4 regions of the Yersinia intermedia genome follow, and region 2 is predicted to be linked to each of the others. Evidence: predicted binding sites of a transcription regulator. Region 2 holds the regulator's gene; each other region holds the start of a gene.

Region 1 (6,053 bases), 2.2 Mb from region 2:
GAGCAGCACGGAAAAATATAATCAGTGCACCGATAGAGAAAACAGATGTGGTATTTGTCGCAGATTACTCTAATTCAATGGATGAGTATTTTTATCATGATGAAAATGAGCCCAAAAAAATAGTTGCATTGAGGGAAATATTTAACCGTCTCAATGATAATGTCTTAAAAAATAAAAATATACATACCATAGGATTTATACCATTTTCATGGGGGACTAAAAACCGTGTTGAAAATGGTACACGCATAATAGAATATTGCCACTTACCTTTTGTGCCAAAGAAACATAGCCCAAATGGTGATTACCTTCGGAAATATATATTATCTGGGCTAAAACAATTCCCTGGACTGGAGAGGTTAGAACATATCGACCATATAGAATATGCGAAAATAAATGATGAAATATATAGTAATACTAAAAATCAAATCGATGAATTAAACATCGAAGACGCAGAGTCTGCTTATACATTCCTTTTCCGTTCAAGACATATTATCCAACCATTAACCCAGTTCGACATAATAGAAGAGAATATTGATTACGATGCAACAATAAACTCAATACTACACAACAGTGCAGGGACGCCACCGAAAACAATTAACATCCCAATAAATGACATACTTAATACCTACAATTGTTTATATCAAAGAAATTCATATTCATTAAATGAGAATCATAGCAATGATATTATCAATGATATGATTGAAATGGTCCCAGCAGGAGGTACACTGATAAGCTCTGGGATATTATCTGCTAATAATCTATTTAATGAAAACAGATCTAATGATAATAAAAAGCTAATGATAATTCTTTCTGATGGTAATGATAGTTTTGAAAAGGAAAATAAAAAAATAAAGGGTTTTATGTCACGCAAAACCTCATCAAAAAAGGTATGTGCGAAAAAATTAAAGAGAATGGAATCACCATGGCTTTCATCGCTATTGGATATATACCTTTACACGACACCACGTCACCAAGATATATCGATTGGAAAGAGTGTGTAGGTGAAAAAAATTACTACGAAGCACAAAACACTTCTGAACTGGAAGCCGAGCTTCTGCAAGCGTTGGGAATGGTAGATACCAGTGAAGTGGGCCGCAATATGCCTAAAAGTTAATATCAGGCGCGGCGGCAACAACAACCGCGCCTGTATTGCAGACTATTTTGCCATGCCCGTTTCCATACCGACTAAGCCAACTTTGAGATAACCTGATTTGCGTAGTGCATCCATCACGCTCATCAGGGTTTCATAATCCACCACTTTGTCTGCCTGGAAGAAGATAGTAGTTTCTTTATTGGATTGCGTCATTTTATCCAGCGCCGCAGCCAGTGTGTCGCGGTCAACGGGCTGGTCACCGACATAAAGCTGGTTATCAGCTTTAACCGTCAGAAATACCGGTTTTTCCGGCCGTGGCTGTGGTACCGCTGAAGATGCCGGTAAATCCACTTTAATATCTACAGTTGCTAGTGGTGCTGCCACCATAAAGATTATCAACAATACCAGCATTACATCGATAAAGGGTGTCACGTTGATTTCGTGTAATTCACCGCTTTCATCAAGGTTGTCATTCATGCGCATGGCCATAAATCACCCCGCACGCAATTGGTGAGGGTGCTTAGATGACTTTGCCTCAGCGCTGCTCGCCAGATCAAGGTCACGGCTTAATAGCAGTAACACTTGGGCTGCCACATCACCCACCTGTGCACGGTAACTACCAATCAAGCGAGCAAATATATTGTAGATAACTACCGCAGGAATTGCTGCAACCAGGCCTAATGCTGTTGCCAGCAAGGCTTCTGCGATACCCGGTGCAACAACAGCCAGATTGGTGGTTTGCGAATGAGCAATACCAATAAAGCTGTTCATAATGCCCCATACGGTGCCAAACAACCCAACAAACGGTGAGATTGCGCCGATAGTGGCCAGAAACCCATTGCCTTTACCCATTTGGCGACCAATAGCTGCTACGCGGCGTTCCAGCCGAAAGGCCGCACGCTCTTTAATACCATTGTTGTCATTGGATTCTGTCGACAATAGACGCTCGTTTTGCGCCTCTCGAAGCAGCAAGGCACTAATGCTGTCGGTGCTAAAAGCCTCTGCTCGTTCAGATGCGGTATCCAGCTCAGTCACAGCCCCGATAACTTCATATTCTTGCTGCAAACGGCGACGTGCACGGAATAATTCAGTGCCTTTAGAGAACAAAATGGTCCAGGTTACGATTGATGCTAACACCAGACCAATCATCACCCCTTTAACGACAACATCGGCATGCTGATACATACCCCAGACAGATAAATCCATTGCCAGCCCTTGTGGCACTGGTGCCGCCAGCGGCTGAATCGCCGGTGCTGAGCTTACAGGAGCAACAATTTCTGCATTCTCTGCGGTTGTAGCGACCGGTGTAATCTCCGGCGTAGGTAGCGGAGTTGATATTGCCGTTGTTGGTGTGACAACAGATGCAGCAACTGCACTGCCGTTGCCAGGCGCGGCCTGTACTTGCCCAGTTAAACCGGCCACCAGCAATAATGCCATCACGCTTGTTATCATTCGGCCTTGCGCGAATGATTTATCTTTAATTCCTTTGCCAGCTATTTTCACGCTGTGCCTCCACCCAATATGCATATCAATTTAAGGACGAAATCAGTTGCCGATCATATCAAACAAATTGGGGATTGATAGTAATTATCATTAGTATTTAGGACGATTTTTTAAGAATAAAAGAGAATTATTTTTATTGAAACTATTATGTAACCAAACGGAAACGATAATGACCTTACCGATATTATGCGGATAACGTTGGCGATAAAGATAAGAAGTGATTGATTGAACTAAAGAACTCTCACCAAGTCTCCTTAATAAATCCCTTGTTTTGCCACTTAAACAGAATTTCTCCATTACAAACCCCCAGAAAACAGCGTGTCACTCTCTTTAGTTTTTTTCATGGTGAAAGCTGCCCCAACATAACAATCATCATGCTAACGTAAGGAATATATATCTAAAATGAATGCTGGCTCTGGAGCTACAGCATATCTTATATAAAGGTGGCGACACGATCATGTCTGCAAACAAAGAAACGACAGAAAAACTGGAAACAGCCTTAGTCAGTGCGGGCAGAAGTAAGCGATTTACCCAAGGCTCGGTGAATACGGTGATCCAACGTGCCTCATCATTAGTGTTCGACTCGGTAAAAGCGAAGAAGCATGCCACTATCAATCGGGGAAACGGTGAATTATTCTATGGTCGCCGTGGCACCCTGACTCACTTCTCGCTGCAAGAGGCGATGACAGAGCTGGAAGGTGGTGCCGGTTGCGTCCTTTATCCATGCGGTGCGGCGGCTATCAGCAATGCTATTTTGTCATTTGTCGCAACGGGTGACCATGTGCTGATGACCGGTTCTGCTTATGAGCCAGCCCAAAGTTTTTGCGATAATATTTTATCACGCATGAATATCACCACGACCTATTTTGATCCGATGATAGGTGCGGGGATCGCCTCATTAATTACCCCAAAAACCAAAATTGTTTTTCTTGAGTCACCTGGCTCTATCACCATGGAAGTACAAGATATTCCGGCAATGGTGCAAGCCATCCGGGCTGTGTCACCCGACATTATCATTATGATGGACAACACATGGGCTGCGGGTGTGCTGTTTAAAGCGCTGGACTTTGATATTGATATCTCTATCCAATCAGGAACTAAATACATCATTGGTCATTCTGATGCGATGTTGGGGATTGCTGTTGCTAACAAACGTTGTTGGGAGCAACTGCGGGAAGACTCTTATCTGATGGGGCAAATGGTTGATGCCGACACGGCTTATCTTGCTAGCCGAGGATTACGCACACTAGGCGTGCGTTTAAAGCAGCATGAGAAAAGCAGTATTGAGATTGCTAACTGGCTGGCTCAGCGCCCGGAAGTTGCCACCGTCTATCACCCTGCCCTGCCAGGCTGCAAAGGCCATGAATTCTATAAACGAGACTTCACTGGCTGTAATGGTTTGTTCTCTTTTGAGTTAAAAAAAGAGTTAAGCCAGCAACAGTTAGAGGCTTATCTCGACCATTTCACCCATTTCAGTATGGCCTTCTCATGGGGCGGTTTTGAGTCCTTGATTCTCGGTTATCAACCCAAGGATATCCATGCAATTCGCCAGTATGAAAGGAACGAGATAAAAGGGACACTGTTCCGCCTGCATATTGGTTTAGAAAATGTGCAAGATTTACAGGATGATTTAGCCGCAGGATTTGAGCGCATTAAAGCAGTTCAGTAATGGTTTTGAACGATGTGATCTGTTAATGCGCGGTAACAATATCTGCGCATTAATCCCCTCTTACACAAATAGTATCAACGGCGCGTATATATCCCTCAAAAATTCGATTATTGAGGATAAGATCAATGTGGATCCGCGCCATTACGGATACACTAGAGCAGTCCTTACAACAATATCCTCACACGATAGGCAAACAGGAACAGAAATGGATGTATTACGCGAAATCCTTCATGCCTTATGGCAGCAGGATTTTAGTAAACTTGCCGATCCGAATGTGATTTGGGTCATTTATGGCATTCTCTTTACCACCCTATTTTTAGAAAACGGTTTGCTACCGGCTTCTTTTCTCCCCGGTGATAGCTTGTTGCTATTGGCGGGTGCATTAATTGCTAAGGGAGTTATGGCGTTCTTACCGACCATAATAATTCTCACTGCGGCGGCCAGCCTCGGTTGTTGGCTCAGTTACCTGCAAGGGCTGTGGTTAGGTGATACTAACATGGTTAAAAGGTGGCTGTTACAGCTACCAATTCACTATCGGCAGCGCGCCCATACCCTATTTGTACGCCACGGTTTGGCGGCTCTGATTATTGGCCGTTTTCTCGCTTTTGTACGGACTTTACTGCCAACGTTAGCGGGCATTTCTGGCCTGAACAGCACACGTTTTCAGTTCTTTAACTGGCTAAGCGGTCTGTTATGGGTAGGGAGCGTTGTTGGGTTAGGTTATGCGCTGAGCCATATTCCCTTCGTTAAGCACTATGAAAACCAGGTAATGACAGCACTGATGATTTTACCGATAGTATTGTTACTGATTGGTTTGGCCGGCACGCTGGTGTTAGTGTGGTGTAAACGTAAAAGTGTGGCTGAATAGCCGTGTGTTTTCAGTGTTACTCATGCAGTTAACCGGCGCTTACAGCGCCGTTTTTTATTACTCGTGGCACCAGTACCATAAAATCAATTCGTCCGTAGCTTGGCAACCTCTTCACTGGGAGTGAGGCCAAAATAGCGTTTAAACTCGCGACTGAACTGTGAAGCACTCTCATACCCTACTTTATTGGCTGCAGTACTGGCTTTTAGCCCATCGTGCAACATCATCATGCGGGCGCGATGCAGTCGGTAAGATTTTAGATATTGCAGTGGCGAGGTGTTAGTGACTGCTTTGAAGTTGTGATGAAACGCCGAAACACTCATGTTTACATCTGCCGCTAATTGTTCAACATTCAGATTATCTGCAAATTGATTTTCAATACGCCGCAGGGTTTTAGTAATTTGATTAAAGTGCCCATGGCGGTTAACCAGTGCCTGCAAGGCTCCCCCACACTGACCGCACAACACATAGTAGAGAATTTCTCGCACAATTTGCGGGCCAAGCACTCTGGCGTCACGGGGATTAGACATCACATCTAACAAGCGCTCAGTAGCACACAGCATTTCTTCGGTGAGCACTGATGAATTAACACCAGAGGTATTGCCGAATGGTTTATCCAGCTCGTCATCACCGATATCTATCAGCAAATCCTGTAGCATCTGGCTATCTATGTTAATCGAAATCCCAGCCAACGGTGTTTCAGGGCTGGCAAAAGTTTCACATTCAAACGGCAGTGGCACCGTCAGGATCAGGTAGTTTTTCGGATCATACTGAAACACTTTAGTGCCCAGATAGCCCACTTTATGCCCCTGAAATATGATAACGACACTGGGGGTGTACATTACTGGTGTGCGCGGCTGATGGACGGTGGAGTACAAAATTTTCACTCGTGGTACGGCAGAGGGCGTTAAACCATTACCTTG
Region 2 (6,053 bases):
TGTTAGTCTGAAAAGCGATGCTGTTAATTACCGTAGTAATATCAGCTATTTTCCGCGAACTGGCTGAAATCTCATTCATGGTGTTAACCACATCTGCTACCAATACTCCGCCCTTTTTCGCGGTGGCAGAGGCATTGGCCGCCAGTTGACTGGCATGATGTGCATTATCAGCATTGTGTTTTACCGTTGCGGTTAACTGCTCCATGCTAGCCGCCGTTTCTTCAAGCGCCGCAGCCTGCTGTTCAGTACGAGATGACAAATCTGTATTACCGGCTGAAATCTCGGCTGCACCATGATAGATCCCATCGGTGCTACTACGAATTGCCTGAACAGTATTCACTAAACTGGTTTGTACATCGCGCAACAGCGGAAATAATCGCCCAACACAGTTGCGACCAAAATCGGTAATAGGATGACCAAGTTGGCCAGAAGCAATCACTAGAAAATGCTTACGAATATCGTCCAATGGGCGCACCAGATTGGCAACCAGGTAACGATCCGTTGCCAGCAAAATCAATAGACCGATGACCAACGCAGAGATCAGTGTAATGCTGCTCACTTTGGTCAAATGAGAGAATTGATCTTTAGCCACCCCAATGGCTTTTGATGCCGCCTGATTAAACTTTTCAGCGACTGAACCATACTGGCGACTCAATGCGGGTACCGTTTTCTTGGCTAAATCCTGATAAGCGGCGCTGTTATTGTCCATTGCAGCCTGATACAGCGGCGTAACGCCTTGTTCAATTAATCCACTCCATCCATCAATCACGCCGCTGACTAAAGCGGGATCTAGCTGTGCATGATCGATAGCTTTAAATTCTGCCAGCTTTTGCTTGAGGTTCTCCAATGCAACATCGGATGATTTCAACTCTTTATCAGCATCCGCAATGTTACCGTTCTGGCGGTAATCTACTGACCGAGAAAGGCGCGTCACCATACGGAAATATTGATCCGTCCCCTGATTAACCAGATTCATGTTTTCAACCAACACACTATTTGCGTTGGAGGATTGTGTCAGTTGATTGAGTGACAACAATGTATAGGCTGATACGCCCCCCCAGAGCAGGCAAAATGCGCCAAGTACCCAAAGCAATGCCACCCTGATAGTAATATTTTTTAAAAACTGCATGTTCGTTCCCCTTATATATCGGATAGTTACCGTTAGAAACTTAGGTGTTATTTGATGACCGAAAAGCAATAAAGGACGTTCATACAGCTAACGACAACTCCTTTGCCACCAGACTTGCATCTGACGGTTTTCCCCCTGGCACCGCAAGTTGCAACCATTCAGTTACACAATGGTTATCGGCAATGGCGTTCTAAGGTTGAGCGACTGGCAAAAATTAAATATCGCATAAACTTGATAAAAGTCTGACGGCGTTCTCTGGCATTATGTCGCCCTATACATGTGTTATAATACTTGGCGAAGCGCTCAGTAATTTGCATAACTATTTGAATTCAAAAGGTATTAAGCTATATGGCAACTGTAGGCATTTTCTTTGGCAGCGATACTGGCAATACTGAAAACATTGCCAAGATGATCCAAAAGCAACTGGGCAAAGATGTTGCTGAGGTTCACGACATTGCCAAAAGCAGTAAAGAAGATTTAGAAGGCTTCGATATTCTGCTGATCGGGATCCCAACCTGGTATTACGGCGAAGCGCAATGTGATTGGGATGATTTCTTCCCAACACTGGAAGAGATCGATTTCAACGGCAAGCTAGTGGCACTGTTCGGTTGTGGTGATCAGGAAGACTACGCTGAGTATTTCTGTGATGCGATGGGTACCGTGCGCGATATTATTGAGCCACGTGGTGCGGCAATCGTAGGTCACTGGCCAACGGCTGGCTACCACTTCGAAGCGTCCAAAGGCCTGGCCGATGACGAGCACTTTATTGGTCTGGCAATTGATGAAGACCGTCAGCCAGAACTGACTAATGAACGTGTCGAGGCATGGGTAAAACAGATCACTGAAGAACTGAGCCTATCTGAGATTGTGGGTTGATCGAACAATGTGGGTTGATCTGACAATCGTCAGTTAAGCTAACGAGTCGGAAACGCGATGGTCGTGTGCAACACTGCCGGGCGTTTCCGCTGCCTTTTATCCTTTTGACCTGCACTCTTTATTATAACGTTGCTTTCTCTCTCTCAGTAACCCACTCAATGTGAACAACCCGTTTGGCTATCCGATTGTGCTTTGTTAAGCGGCCCACAGATCCACACCGTCATTCGCGCAAAATGAAAATAAAATGCTACAAATTTGTAACTTTATCCCTCGGCACTGTACACTTAAATGATGTGTTATCCCCATTCATCAATACACTGCATGATTAATCTTACAAAGTGTGCAATTATATCTTTGTTAACAACCACGGTTTTCATTTGGGGCTAGCAGTTCTATAATGAGACGCAATTGTAATTATTGCGCCACGGATGTCATAGGCTGAACAGCCTTAATTTGAATCGATAGTAACAGGACTGAATCCGCATGACTGACAACAACAAAGCCTTAAAAAATGCAGGTCTTAAAGTAACGCTGCCCCGGCTTAAAATTCTGGAAGTGTTGCAAGACCCGTCGTGCCATCACGTCAGCGCGGAAGATCTTTATAAAAAGCTGATCGATATCGGTGAAGAGATCGGTTTAGCCACGGTTTACCGCGTACTGAACCAGTTTGACGATGCCGGTATTGTTACCCGCCACAATTTCGAAGGGGGTAAATCAGTCTTTGAGCTGACGCAGCAACATCATCATGATCACTTGATCTGCCTGGATTGCGGCAAAGTGATTGAGTTTAGCAATGAATCCATTGAATCGCTTCAACGTGAAATTGCTAAGCAGCATGGTATCAAACTGACCAATCACAGCCTGTATCTGTACGGCCACTGTGAGACCGGCGATTGCCGTGAAAACGAGTCGGCACACGATAAAAGATAATGTCGCGTTATCGCATTGATGTGATAAAGATTTTAAGCACTGAATACATTACGCTTATGTTTAATCCAGATTGATAAGTTCCACTGTCTGGCTAACATAAGCTATCAGCAAGATGGCCACCTTTCCCATTTTATACCCGAGTATCTCTCGGTTGGGAGTCAGGTGGTCGTTCTTATTTGTGCCCTTCGTACTTAACGCCGCTAGAGTGTTCGAACTCTCTGGGTGCCTTCACCTGCTGCCATCCGCAACGCCAATGACTTGGGCGTCTACCCCGTTATTAAAATCTGTATCCCTTTTGTAGTGACAAATTTACTGTTTATCCTCTCCCCCTCATTTAACGAGCCGTATCAATTTTTCAGCAAAAAAACCCCGGACTAGCCGGGGAAAGAACCATCAACTCAACTTCACTTAAATTTGTTTAGCTAAAAATCAAGCAAACAGGAGATAACATTAGACACAGCTCAATAGTACCAATGGTCAGACTTTAACCGGCTCAGCACGACTACTACGTTTACCATCTGGGCTGGTGGAGCGAATCATCACCTCACCACTCACGGTAGGTTGTACCTTGGCATCATACTTTTGCCACTGCTTACCGCCATCCGTTGAATACTCGATAATCAGGCCCGGCAGTGAGATATTGGCTTCCAACTGCCCTGCCACAACCCGAGCACCTGGGACTGGTAAGCGATATGACACACCGGCTTTATCCAGCTTCGCCAGCTCACGCTGCCCCATGATATTGGCAAAGCGCTGCCAATCGGTGTCCAACGCCTTGGTGTCAACCATATGCGTCTCACCACCTTTGTATTCGCGGCCCGCTTTGTAATCTTGCTCCCACGAAGCGCGGTGCCAGGCACGCTCGGCCAATGGCAACACGCGAGGGAAGATCATGTATTCCATCTGCTCATCAGTACGGACGGTTTCATTCCATGACTGACCTGAGATGCCATGTACACCCGGCCAAGGTTTATCACTTTTGGCGCTGAAGTGATTGCCATCGCGGTCCACCGAGGTCTCGGCATTCTGTGGCATGTTGTCTGGCGCGAAACTGAATACTTTTGCTTCGTCATTAAAGCGGGTTGCCCAGTAGTAACCGCGTTCATTCGGGTTAACTTCATATGGCATATCGAAGTAGACATAATCGGGATTCGATGCGACCACTTCATAGCCTTTATTAGCCCAATCATTAATTGAGTCGGCCCCACCCCAGAAGAGAGTATCCCAGAAGTTGACTCCAACACGTTTAGTCGCAAAAGCTTTGGCGTCTTTGGCATCTTTCAGCCCATCCTGCCACGCCTGCATCTTCTCGATGCCGTGCGCATTAACCAGCTTGCTGACTTCAATGGCAAAATAGCTGGAAAGATGTTCAACATCCTGCACCTTGCCTTGTTTGACCATATCCTGACAAACCTGTGATTTGGCCCAAGGTTTATCTTCAACACTCTTATCAATAATGCCCTTGCCCGCTTCAATCGGGCCGTTTTTGTCCTGATAACCCGCGCCCAAACGAATGTTTTTCGCCTCATCACCACCAAAGTGCCAGGTAGTCAGCGGCATACCGGCCTCTTTATGCATCTGCGCCATTTCGCCAATCACTTTATCGACAAAACGCTTAGAGGAATCGAGGCATGGGTTAAGATAGCTTTTACGCTCATAGAACTGAACTGACGTGGTGTTGGAATCATCAGTCGGGTCAAGTAGACGGAATTCGTTAGCTTCTTTTTCTTTGCCCTGTTTCATCAGATTGTTGTAACGGGCTTCCATCGACACTACGGCTGCACGGGCGTGTGCTGGCATGTCGATTTCAGGGATCACATCAATCTGGCGTGCTTTGGCATATTTCAGAATCTCAATATAATCATCACGAGTGAAATGGCCGCTACCCATATTATTGCTGTCTGGGCCAGAGCCTAATTGCGGCAACAAACAGGTATTTTCCGTCAAATCGTGACAACGTTTGCTGCCAACATCAGTCAATTCCGGCAAGCCCGGGATTTCAATACGCCAGCCTTCATCATCACTCAGATGGAAGTGGAATTTGTTGAGCTTATAAGCTGACATCTGATCGAGTAAGCGCAGCACCGCATCTTTGGTTTTGAAGTTACGGCCAACATCGAGGAAGACACCACGGTATTCGAAACGTGGCGCATCTTTCGCCTCAAGAGTGGCAATAGTCTTAGTGCCGTCAGTCGGAACCAATGACAGGATAGATTGCAGGCCATAGAACACGCCTGTCGGATCAAAACCAATAACCTGCGCCCCTTTCTCGCCAATTTTCAACTCGTAAGCACCGGAAACCGCTAAGTCCCCCTTAAAAGCAGCCGGTTGAATCACGGTTTTTATCGGGAAACCAGCTGAATTGGCCTTCAGACCCAGTAATTCAAAGCGTTGCCGGGCCGCCTCTGCGGCCGGTTTTGGCAATACACTCAGATCCAGCGCAACACCTTTACTCAGGTCCACATCCTGCTTGTGAACCTTAATCTCCATTGGCGTGGGAATTATCTGCCCACGCAAACTAGCGGCAGATAACGTCTTAACCGCTTCATTTTTCACAAAACGTGATTCCGGTGTCATCAACACGTTATGGTCATCTTTGGTGCGTTTCCACTGATCGCCAGTAAACTGTGTCAGATATTCATTGATATCTTCGGTATCAGTATTTTTCAGTACTTTTGGTTTTGCATCGCCAGCAGTGGCATACCAGCGCGGCATAAAATCAGTGGCAAACAACTGCCAGTATTCACCCGTAATGGGGATTTCAACCACCTGATTGGCGGGGAATCCGGTGAATTTGGCGGTAGGTTCAATTTTATGTAGATCACCCGTCAGGTGAGTAATTTTAAACTGGCTGTTATCAACTGCTAGAATCTGGCGGATGCTATGGAAATAAATGGCCCAGTCCTGACCGACTATCTTATCCCCGGTGTTAGTCAGAGTAATCATGACTTTATTACAGGATGCCCAGTCAGCACCCAGTTTGGCACAATCAACACCATTGTCAGCAGCACGGTTATCCAACAATTTATAATTAACTTTCAATGTGCTGAGTTGATCTACAAGTTGTTGATTGTTGGTATCAGCATTGGCATATCCCATCAAGCCAAAGGTTGCGGTT
Region 3 (6,053 bases), 1.1 Mb from region 2:
TATCAAATCCATGAGGCAATTCGACCCAGAGCATAAAGCTACCCTGCGGCCTGCTCAGGCAAGTACTCGGTGGAAAGTATTTCATTACCCAGCCGGTCATAATATCGCGGTTACGTTGATATTGGCGGCGCATCCGGCGCAAGTGCTGCATGTAATGGCCTTGCTTGATAAACTCGGCCATCGCCAGTTGCGGCAACGACGCCACCCGCCCGGCAGAAATATATTTCATGTGCAGCGCTTTCTCTAAATAGCGCCCCGGTGCAATCCAACCAATACGTAAACCAGGTGCCACCGTTTTAGAGAAAGAACTGCACAGTAACACCCGACCATCATCATCAAATGAGGCAATGGTCGGTGGGCGCGGATATTGATAAGCCAACGCGCCATACACATCATCTTCAATAATTGCCACATCATAGCGCTGAGCTAAGGTCAGTAAAGCCTTCTTGCGTTCGTCCGGCATATTGTAGCCCAAAGGGTTATTGCAGGTTGGAGTAAGCTGAATCGCTTTGATCGACCATTGATCCAATGCCATTTCCAATGCCTCCAAACTGATCCCCACCACCGGATCGGTCGGGATCTCAATCACCTTCATTCCCATCCCTTTCAGGGTTTGCATCGCACCATGAAAACTGGGGGAATCGATAGCAACAATATCACCAGCCTGACAAACCGCCCCCAATGCGATAGCCAATGCGCCATGGCAGCCAGAAGTAATAATGATATTTTCAGCCGACTGATGATTACCGCTGTCCAGCATCAGCCGGGCAATTTGCTCACGCAACACCGGAGTACCATAAATATTGTCGTACTCCAGCACTTCCTCACTTTGGTGTAGGCTAATTCGGCTAAGCAATCGGCTGAGTATTTTTAGTCCCGGCCCAGAAAGATCGGGCGAACCGACACCTAAATGAATAACATTCGTTTGATCGCCTCTGGTCAAAAATGCCAGCGTATTTTCCCACTGTGATATCTCTACCGGCCGCTGAGCATGAGTGCATGTCTCCGGTAAAGAAGGCAGGTTTGAACTGCAACGCACGAAATAACCCGATTTTGCTCGCGCTTCAATGAGCAAGCACTCCTCCAGTTGCCGATAAGCCTGCTGGACGGTACTGATGCTAACACCATGCTCGTCACTCAATACTCTGACAGAAGGCAACCGCTCCCCGGCAATATACAGCCCCTCTTTAATCCGTTGACTAAGAATATCAGCCAGTTGTTGGTAACGAGTCATTGGTATCACCTGATAAATTGAGAAGGACCAGTACAGATGGCGCTTATTTGTACCATTCAGTTTATATATCGCATATCTGTATGGAAATAATAGTCCCCATTTGCATCTGTAATGTTTTCCGCCAAAGTTTCATGCTAGTGGCTCACCTAATGACGGGGAGTCGATGATGAATAATATAATTGAAGATCAAATAGATGAATGCTGTTCGTCGGCTGCGCGAGCAACGAAAAGTCGCCACAATATTTTTATTCAAATATGGCTGAAAGCATACAGATACCTATACCAGTGGAATGAACGACGTAAAACTGCGAATACGCTGTCAAGATTGAATTCAGATCAATTGAAGGATATTGGCTTAAGCCGGGATGATATCAAACGGGATTATAGCCGCCCATTCTGGCGCTGAGTTAGGGTTCTCATGGCAGTAAATAAGGTTAAAGCTAAATAGACGGGCTTCGGTGTAATACAGTACCGAAGCCAGTATTATTAGTTAGAAATCATAACCGACGGTTGCTAGCACTGAACGTTCAGCACCCCAGTAGCAATAGGAAGTGTTGTAACAGGCCGCGACGTATTTCTTGTCGGCGATATTATTCACATTTAATTGAACAAATGCCCCTTTCAGTGACGCAGCCCAAGTGCCCAAATCAGCGCGGACAGAGGCATCGCCCAGTGTATAAGAGGGTACGCGCAACGTATTAGCGTCATCAGCCCATTGCTTACCAATATAGCGGATACCCGCACCAATATTGATTCCGTAACCCGCTTCATATTGTGCCCACAGTGATGCCATATTTGACGGTGCTAACACCGGTGTATTGCCATCATTACCATCAATAGCATCTTTGAATTTCACTCGATTATAGGTATAGCCCGCAATCACGCTTAACCGGTCATTAACCTGGCTTCTGGCCTCCAGCTCCAACCCCTGTGAATTAACTTTACCGGCTGGCACAAAATAGGTCGCCGGCACGGCACGGTTTGCCACATCATTTTGTGTCAGGTCATATAAAGCGGCGGAATAGAGTGAAGTGCTGCCCGGCGGCTGATATTTAATACCGACTTCATACTGCTCGCTGGTCATCGGTTTCAATAAGTTTTGTTGCGCATCTGGGAACAGACTTGGCGTGATGGCCTGACTGTAGCTGACATAGGGCGAAATGCCACTGTCGAAGCTATACAGTAATGCCGCACGCCCACTGGCATGTTTATCGGTGCGTTCATCCGTGCTATTGGCAGTCTTATTAATGTTTTCAGTTTTCATCCGGTCATAGCGGCCTGATAGATTCAGGTGCCAATTATCCAGCGTCATTTCATCTTGCAAATAGATGCCACTCTGTTCATAGCGGCGGTTTAAATAGGAGGTGTTGATGCCCGGAGTGGTCAGCAGATAATCGCTATAGAGTGTGCTCCCCGCCGAAATACCGGTGTAAGGGTTCAGGGTGGTCGCAAAAGCGCTGTCGCTGCGCAGATTATTGCTGAACTTCTGGAAATCAAAGCCCAGCATCACCTTATGTTCCACTGCGGCGGTAGCAAAATCAGCACCCAGTTGGTTATCAATGGCGAATGCGTTGAGTGAAGAGTCCTCACCGGAATAATAACGATTCATCAGAGTGCGATCGCTATTCCATCCCCCCTGATAAACCTGTTCTAGCTGAGTATTGGAATGGGTATAGCTGGCATTTTGGCGGAATGACCAAGTATCATCAAATTTATGTGAAAATTCATAGCTATAGATTTGCTGCCAACGTTTAAATACATTGTGGTTACTTTCGCTATCAAAGAAACCACGGCTTAATTTCTGCCCATAGATGCTGCCATCAGCCGGCACCGAACTGTGGTAGCCACCAGAAGGATCTTTTTGCAAATTAGCCCGCAATAACAAGGAGGTATTTTCATCCGGCTGCCACAATAATGAGGGTGCGATGGCATAGCGCTCTTCACGCTGATGGTCGTACATGGTGTCACTGTTACGGGTAATCCCGGAGAGGCGAAACGCCCAATGCTCGGATATAGCATCGGTATAATCAAAGGCAACTGCTTGTGTATTGTTATTCCCGGCAGTCAGGCGGAAATGGCCTTCAGAAGTAAACTGTGGGCGTTTAGATGTCATCATCACCACACCACCGGGGATACTCTGACCATACAGTGCCGAAGAGGGGCCTTTGATGACATCAATGCGCTCCAGGAACCACGGGTCTACTTGCAACACGTTAAAACTGCCGCCGTCACTGAGTAAGCGCAAGCCATCAAGGAAGGTATTATTCACATCACCGCCGTGGAAACCACGCAATGCGATGGTGTCATAACGGTTGGCTCCACCAGAAAAACCGGTGAACACGCCGGGAGTGTAATTCAGCGCCTGATTAATCGTGGCGACATTTTGGTCATCCATTTGCTGACGCGTCACCACCGATACCGCCTGGGCCGTAAGAATTAAGGGCTGATCAGTTTTGGTGGCCCCTTTGGTGGTTTTTGCCGTGTAGCCCGAGGTTGGGAGATCAGCAGCATTACCCGCTTTGGCCGTGACTTCTATCGTATCTTCAGCCAGCGAAGCGAAAGGAATACACATCGCCAATGAACATAAAATAGCAGAACGCTTTATGACAAAACCCGAAAACATAGTTATCTTCCCCAGATAATTAGGCATATAAAATAGATGGTTATAACCAGCATCCATTGCTATTTCACAGCGCAATCGCATTGCCTGCGTGCCACAAATCGTGGGTCCATAAGTTCAGCGCACAATCTATTAAATGAGAGTGTTAATTTCAATGATAATTATTATCTTTATCATTTGAAATAAGGGAAGTAATTATCGGAGTAAGATTATTCCGTAACCCACAGAGTGTGCCACAATGGCGCTCAGGCGAGCTTTAACAGCACACCTACAGGATTTTCGGGTTAATTGTGGCACTCACTTTCGGGCTAATCGGTTTTATGAAAAAGATTGGGTACGTTGTTGCACGTAGAAACTATCCGCTGCTGTGGCTGTTACTAACGCTTATTTTTGCGTCAACATCAGGTACCAGCATTGCCGCCATAGCATCAGACGCGGCGGCTGAAAACAGTGAGGCGCCAGTAAAACCGGCAGTATCAGTACAACTTATTGGCTTGCAAAAACAGTTAGATAAGCTGAAACAGAGTGTTTCGGTCAGTACCGCCGATAACCAGTTTAGTGTGCTAAACGAAACCGCATTAGCACTGGTCCGTGACGTTGATATCTTGCTCGCCGACCTGAAGCCTAAGCGGGAACAACTCCAAACACAGTTGGAGGTTTTGGGCCCATTACCTGCCGCCGGAGCACTGGCAGAGACCCCGGTAGTCGCCCAGCAGCGGCGGGTCTTGAATACCCGTAAAATCCAGTTGGATGGCCAGAATGATCAGGCCCAAGCGATCAAAACCAACGCAGAAAATCTGGCAACACAGATTATCGCTTTACGGCGCACGGCGTTGAAATCACAAATTGCTTTAAACTCTGGCAGCATCTTGGGTGCAAACTTCTGGGCGCCGATCGTCAATCCCGATGCTGACGATGATCGCCGGCTGAAAGATTTCACCCAAGAGCTGGCCGATGCCTGGAGTGCTGCCTGGGAACCCGAATGGCGGTTCGGCACCACGATGTATCTGCTGCTAGCACTCTTAATCAGCGTATTTGGGTTTAAATTTCTCGATGTGCTAACCGCCTGGTTTTGTACCAAATACTTACCACCAGGCCCGCTGCGCCGCAGTTTTATGGCCTCAGCCACCACGCTTTGTACGGTGTTGATTACTGTCACAGTAGCGCAATGTATCACTCAAACTTTTACCCGCACGCCGGATGTCTCACAGGTAGTGATGGATTTTGCGCTGGCATTTGTTCAGCTCATGTTCTTCTCAGCCTTAATCGCGGGCCTTGGGCGGGCATTTTTATCCAACCAACGCCCCTCATGGCGGTTGCCTGCCATCGCTGATGAAGTGGCCGCATCACTGAGACTATTCCCCCCTCTGCTAGCCAGTTGCATCATGATTTTCGGTGCCCTTGATCAGATGAACAATATGATCAATATCAGTGTGTCCGGGGCCATTTTTAGTAATGGTATTTCGGCGTTGTTGGTGGCGCTTACTGCGGCGATTATTCCGTTACGTGCTAATCGGGTACGGCGTAATTTGGTAGTCAATGGCGAAAAACCGGAAGCCTATTCCACGCTGGCGGGATTGATTCATTTCGCTATCGGCATTACGGCATTAGCCATATTACTGTCACTGTTGGTCGGTTATATCGCACTGGCAAAATTCTTAAGTTACAAGCTGGTGTGGAGCTGTCTGGTCATCGCCTGTTTGTATTTATTAGTTCACCTGTGTGTTGATTTGGCAGAAAGTATTTTCTCGCCCACCAGCAGCGCCGGTAAAGCCATTAAGCAATCACTGAATATTGATGACCGCCATTTAGCCCAAGCAGCAACGTTACTCTCCGCTTCCAGCAAAGTACTGCTGATACTGTTGGCAATTATCGCATTACTCAACGGCACCTTTGGCTCCACTACCCCGATTTCACTACTGCAAAAGGCGGCAGAGTTATTAAGTGGCGAAGGGCTGGAAAAATTAAATATTGTTCCCACTAACTTATTTAATGCGCTGGTTTGCTTACTGGTCGGCTTATACGTGCTCAAAGCCGCACGGCGTTGGCTGAATAATGAGTTCTTACCCAAAACCCAGATGGATTCCGGTATAAAGACCTCGGCGGTAACACTTTTCAGTAACATCGGTTACGTGCTGGTGATCCTACTGACCTTATCGGTACTGGGTATCCAATGGAATAAATTAGCCTGGATTGTCA
Region 4 (6,053 bases), 2.2 Mb from region 2:
GATTAAGATCATGCAGAACAGCAACCAAGGTATGGTTATGTTGCTGATTAAGGTTGCTGAATAACTCCAGTAAATCAATCTGATGGGCGATATCTAAATAGGTGGTGGGTTCATCCAACAGCAACAGCGGCGTCTGCTGTGCCAATACCATGGCTATCCATACTCGCTGGCGTTGCCCACCAGATAATGCGTCCACTGATCGGTCAGCCAGTTCACTGACACCGGTGGCTTGCATGGCATTACTGACCGCCAGTTTATCGGCCTGTGTCCATTGCTGTAATAACTTCTGATGGGGATAACGGCCACGCGCTACCAAATCCAACACGCTGATACCGTCCGGTGCTTGCGAGCTTTGTGGCAACAAACCCAAATGACGTGCCACCTGCCGGGTATCAATGCTGGCGATATTCTTACCGTCTAAAATTACCTGACCTGCTTGCGGTTTCAGCAAACGGCTCAGTGCGCGTAGCAGCGTTGATTTGCCACAGGCATTGGGGCCGACAATCACCGTAAATTCACCATCAGGAATGGAGACGCTCAGGTTCTGGCTGATTATCTTACCGTCGTAGCCCAGTGTTAGGGCGTCGGCCCGTAAGCGGGAGGGAAAAGCGCTGTGGTGTAGGGTGGTTGCAGGGGTAACAATACTCATGATCGCCCGGACTCCCGAATTAAAAGCCAAATAAGATACAGGCCGCCGATGCTGGTGGTAACCACGCCGACCGGCAATTGATTAGGTGGAAATAGGTGTTGAGCGCAGAGATCGGCGGCAACCAGTAATAAGGCTCCCATCAGTGCCGACGTGGTTAACGTCACTGAGGATGTGCCCGCCAGACGCCGCGCTATTTGTGGTGCGGCTAACGCAATAAAGGCGATAGGGCCAGCGGCGGCGGTGACGGCAGCCATTAGAATGACGCCAATCGCCATCAGGCTCAGGCGAGTTTTCTCAACGGGAACCCCTAAGGCACCAGCGGCATCATCGCCCATTTCCAGCAGCGGCATGCGGCGGCTTAGCAGCATTGCGGCTATCGTCGCGGCAAAGATAAATATCAGTGATGGCAGGCCCTTAGCCCAGCTCAGACCATTCAATGACCCCGCCCCCCAAGCCGCGGCAGTCATCGCCGACTCCAGTGATGCGGTGATTGTCAGCCAGGTATTGAATGCCGTTAGCATCGCGCCAATGGCAATGCCGACAATAATTAGCCGAAAGCCCTGAATCCCTTGCCGATATGCCAGCAGATACACCGCAATAGCTGCCAGTAACCCACCAACCAAGGCACTGCTGGCAATCTCGAAATAGTTACCATTAAACAGCGTAATCGCCACTAACGCACCGGTATAGGCACCCATATTAAAGCCGATGATGTCAGGGCTACCGAGTGGGTTACGTACTAATGACTGAAATATTGCGCCACTGATACCCAGTGCGGCACCAAAAATAAGCGCCATCACTGCGCGGGGTAAGCGCCACTGATTGACGATAATATCCACCGCTCCACGGGTTTGCCCGAACAAGGCACTAAGTACCTGTTGAGGTGTCAACGCCAGAGTCCCGGCCATTAATGCCAGCAGTGCGCCCAACAAGCAGGCCAGCAGCAGCAGGCTGCAAACAACTAAACTGCGTGGTCGGATGCGCAAATTTATTGCGCCATCAGGGCGGCCAAATAGCCACGGTGAGGTGACAGACTTCATAGCGCAGTCATCCTTTTGTTACGTCGAACGAGCCAGATCAGTAAAGGCGCACCAATAAATGCCGTTACGACGGAAACCCGTAATTCGCCCGGCACCAAGAAGCGACCAATAATGTCAGATACCAGCAACAGGATAGGTGTCATCACTAATGTGAATGGGAGAATCCAGCATTGATTTGGCCCGACAATCCAACGGGCGATATGGGGAACCATCAGGCCAACAAAGGCGATAGGGCCAACGGCTGCGGTAGCAGCACCGCACAACAAGGTAACGGCGATGACCGCCCAAAATTGGGTTTGGACAATTCTAGCCCCAATCGCGGCAGCCAAATCCTCTCCCATATGCATGGCATTGAGTGGCCGCGCCAGCAACAGGGCGATTACGCAGCCGAGCAGGATTGCCGGAGTGACGGCCAATACCACTGACATACTGCGGATATCCAATGAGCCTGCCTGCCAGAAGCGGATACGATCAAAGACCAGTGGATGTGTCAGTGATATGCCAGATGAAATCCCCATTAATACTGCGCCAATCGCGACACCGGAAAGTGTCAGGCGCAGAGGATTAACGCGCCCACCCCCCTGAGCTCCGACCCAATACACCACCAGTGTGGTTAACATCGCGCCGATAAAAGCGGAAATAAGATAACCCTGGATGGCACTAACGCCGAAAAAGATGATACCGATGGCGACGGCAAAACTGGCTCCGGCATTGACGCCAAGAATACCGGGATCAGCCAGCGGGTTACGGGTTAGGGCTTGGATAACAGCACCCGATAACCCCAGAGCCGCACCGGCAAGCACGCCAATCAAGGTTCGCGGCAGACGTGATTCAACGATTAAAATGCTATCAGCGCTGTGCTCTGTGCCAAGCAAACTCTGCCAGACCACGGAGAAAGGAATAGCTTTGGCACCCAGCATCAGGCTGGCAGCCATGACCAATAGCAGGACAACAATGCTGAACAGCAGCAGCGACCCGCGTCGGCGCGCTGGTGTCGTTGAATATTGGTCTGGGGAATAATCAAGTGGCATTGTAACTCTTTTTAATAAATAACTATTATTATCGATTTTATTACTATTATATTTCAGTAGGTTAGCATGAATTTCCGGCAACATTCCTGAACAGCCTCAACGTCAAAACCCGCACTCGTCCAATCAATGGGGCGGTGTAAACATCCCTTCAATTCGAGCTAACAGATTACTCGCACTGTAATAATCCAACCGGAAAGTGTCATAACCCACGGCATAAACCCGGTTGTGTTCAATCGCTGGAATATGTGCTAAAAATTTATTACTTTTCAATGCATCAACTGACGGTTGATCACCGGAGAAGAGTAAAATAGTTTCACCGCTCAGACCTTCAGCCAGCTTCTCGCCACCTAACTGAACAATATCCTTACGATGTCCCATACTGGTGTTACCTTTCACGGTTTCAGGTATTTCAGCGAGCCTAAAACCCAACGCTTGCAACAATTTTCCTTGTGCTGAGTCTTCGGTCCACACGTTCGCGGTGCTGCCTGCGGCCTGATAGACAAAAGCCGAGGTCGGCTGTGGTGGTAAGGTAATATTCTGTTTCACCTCATTGAGCCGGTTGGCAAATTTATCAATCACCTCTTTTGCATCGGTTTCATGACCGGTTGCCTGCCCCAATATCATTGCCAACTCTTGCCAGCTTTTATCATCGTAATTAATCACTAAGGTTGGCGCGATAGCGGATAACTGCTCATACAATTTCACCGCTGAATCCCCTCCGGTGGCAGAAATAATAATTAAGTCCGGGTTCATGCCAGCCACAGCTTCGGCGTTTGGTTCAGTCTGATATATAGGTACTAAATTTTTTGTCTGCGCGACGTCAGACCATTGAGTAAAGAACCCTTGGTTATCTGCGACAGTGGAGTTGGGGGCTGTCGCTCCACTGGCAATCACCGGCGCATTGATCGCCAGTAAGGTGCCAGTGATGGTGATACTGGTGGAGACAATCCGTGTAGGTTGCTGGATTAATGTAACCGGGCCTTTAGCCGTTTCCACCGTCCGGGACCATGTGGGTGCGCTATCACCTGCCGCTGATGTGTTGCTCTCTTCGGCAGGTTTACAGCCGGATAGCCAAAGTGTCAGGCACAGCAAGCCCAACAAAGCAGGCAAAGAACGGGATGTTTTACAGGTAGACATATAGCGGGACATAACGGCGTTTTCTCTTTCTATTTAACGATGCCAGGCCGTAATTTATCATGCCATAAGGTGAATGGTAGTAATTATTATTCCTATTACCATTTGTGGTGTGATTAGTGAAAGAGATGATTGGCGTGGTCATCTCCAAGACAGGAATTCTGGCGAAATATTGCACCAACCAAACCATTTACAGGACGATCAGTTGCGTGCTGGCCATGACTCATTAGCATAATTTAAGCTAATTCAGGCTGCCTCTGGGGGCTATGAGTAGCGCAAGTTGAGGTGTAATACCGGCCTGCGATCGTTGGCCGTTCTTCTTCTCATATCACTTACCGTTGTGTTAAGCACAATGCCCATATCGCAATGAATAAAATTGTCATTTCCCCAGTCTTGTTCCCTTACTAAAAAAACGCAAAACCCGCTATGGCAGATAAATAGTTAAATTTTGCTGTATAGCGTGCCTGATGGTTTGATATGAATTTTTGTTATTATTTTATTTATCTCGTCCAATCGCCTTTAATAAGATATTTAATTCTGCGGTTGCAAAAACAGGTAATTATCTATCTGTAAGCAAATTAATTGATTGGCTAACTATTCCAATAGTTAATAGGCAATGAGTCGCTGTATTTATATTCAAAATAAATACATATTTTTTGGAGAAGACTGAGCATTATTAATCAGTTTTCGATCAAAGTTATCGAACGTTATTTACATTTTAATAGGTGAAATCAATCAGTTATTTAATATTGATCGGTTATCTTGATCTTTTGTATTGGTTTTATGCTATTTTGGTGATTAATCCTGATAATTAACCTTTTTCCCTGCGGGGATTATCAGCGATAAACACCTTGAAATCTCAAGGAAATAAACTAAAAAAATAAGACACAGGGGTATTCCCGTGAATTTTCTAAAACATATCACCATCAGGATGGCGCTATTATCTATTCTTGTTATTTTTTTGTTGCTCTGGGGAGGTGTCTCGACCTTTACATTATTTTCACTTAACCAATTGACGAGTTCATTACATCTGAGTTCTAACCAACAAAAAAACATTAATATTATTAATAGAGGTAATGACCAATATTTTCGTGTGGTTACTCGTTTAAGTCGTGCTGCGGCTTATCGTCAAAGTGGGGCAACTGCCAATGCTGATCGTGAATTGGCCTCAGCAGGTGTAGCACTGAAAAATACCCAGGATAATTTGGCAAAATTCAAGCTGCAATCTCATGAGTCGATGGATCCAATCTTGACCGATAAAACCATTCAAAGCTGGTCAACACTCTTGAGCAAAGGGATCGAACCGATGGTTAAAGCGGTTACCGAGAATCGCTTTGAAGATTATAACAAGTTATTTAACAATGATTATCCGCCATTGAGCCGGGAGTTCGGTGCCACAGTCGAGAAGTACAATTCTGCGGTTGATATTGCAACAGAGGCTGCCAGTTTGCGGGTTGAGACATTAGTCGACTGGTGTCAACGGGCGCTTTTTGCTGCATTAATTGCCGGTGTTATTATTCTGTTCTTAACAGATCGCTACATCGTCAGTTATTTAGTGCGCCCGTTGGAGTCGATCAAGGTGCACTTTAAGCGCTTAGCTGAAGGGCAATTAGGCCGGCCAATGCCTGAGTTTGGGCGTAATTGCGTCGGGCAATTGATCCCTTACTTACGTGAAATGCAAAGTAGTCTGGTGAATACGGTATCAACCATTCGCAACAGTACCGATGCGATTTATACCGGAGCCGGTGAAATCGCTGCGGGAAATGCGGACCTCTCTTCCCGTACCGAGCAACAAGCGGCGGCACTGGAAGAAACCGCGGCCAGTATGGAACAATTGAATGCAACGGTGAAACAGAACGCCGAAAATGCTCATCAAGCCAGTAAGTTGGCTGAGAATGCCTCTGCAACAGCGAAAAATGGCGGGCGGATTGTCAACGATGTCGTTGCTACCATGAGCAGTATTACGGAAAGCTCACGCCGTATTGCGGATATTATCGGTGTGATAAACAGTATCGCCTTCCAAACCAATATTCTGGCACTGAACGCGGCGGTTGAAGCAGCCCGGGCCGGTGAGCAGGGGCGGGGTTTTGCGGTTGTAGCAAGTGAAGTTCGTAATTTGGCCCAACGCAGTGCACAAGCGGCGAAAGAAATCGAAGGGTTGATCAGTGAATCGGTATCCCGCGTGAATATTGGCTCACA

The links. Region 2 encodes Fur, which represses iron uptake genes when iron is present. Its sites were predicted from a motif close to ATAATAATGAGAACNACTATCAA; they were not measured.
Region 1: the regulator Fur is predicted to act here: its motif matches at 2,671-2,693, upstream of exbB (tol-pal system-associated acyl-CoA thioesterase).
Region 3: the regulator Fur is predicted to act here: its motif matches at 4,009-4,031, upstream of EL015_RS19590 (TonB-dependent siderophore receptor).
Region 4: the regulator Fur is predicted to act here: its motif matches at 3,931-3,953, upstream of fepB (Fe2+-enterobactin ABC transporter substrate-binding protein).

The regions. Positions count from the first base shown of each region.
Region 1 is NZ_LR134116.1:658,295-664,347, reverse strand. It holds gene EL015_RS03045 (TadE/TadG family type IV pilus assembly protein) at 1-1,001, shown strand, start outside; gene exbD (TonB system transport protein ExbD) at 1,157-1,582, opposite strand; gene exbB (tol-pal system-associated acyl-CoA thioesterase) at 1,586-2,596, opposite strand; gene metC (cystathionine beta-lyase) at 3,054-4,265, shown strand; gene EL015_RS03025 (DedA family protein) at 4,471-5,133, shown strand; gene EL015_RS03020 (AraC family transcriptional regulator) at 5,217-6,053, opposite strand, start outside.
Region 2 is NZ_LR134116.1:3,206,868-3,212,920, forward strand. It holds gene EL015_RS14680 (methyl-accepting chemotaxis protein) at 1-1,129, opposite strand, end outside; gene fldA (flavodoxin FldA) at 1,478-2,005, shown strand; gene fur (ferric iron uptake transcriptional regulator) at 2,489-2,935, shown strand; gene EL015_RS14695 (family 20 glycosylhydrolase) at 3,413-6,053, opposite strand, start outside.
Region 3 is NZ_LR134116.1:4,290,294-4,296,346, forward strand. It holds gene EL015_RS19580 (aminotransferase-like domain-containing protein) at 1-1,234, opposite strand, end outside; gene EL015_RS19585 (DUF1127 domain-containing protein) at 1,401-1,640, shown strand; gene EL015_RS19590 (TonB-dependent siderophore receptor) at 1,725-3,857, opposite strand; gene EL015_RS19595 (DUF3772 domain-containing protein) at 4,145-6,053, shown strand, end outside.
Region 4 is NZ_LR134116.1:687,218-693,270, forward strand. It holds gene EL015_RS03150 (ABC transporter ATP-binding protein) at 1-649, opposite strand, end outside; gene fepG (iron-enterobactin ABC transporter permease) at 646-1,689, opposite strand; gene fepD (Fe(3+)-siderophore ABC transporter permease) at 1,686-2,720, opposite strand; gene fepB (Fe2+-enterobactin ABC transporter substrate-binding protein) at 2,844-3,869, opposite strand; gene EL015_RS03170 (methyl-accepting chemotaxis protein) at 4,756-6,053, shown strand, end outside.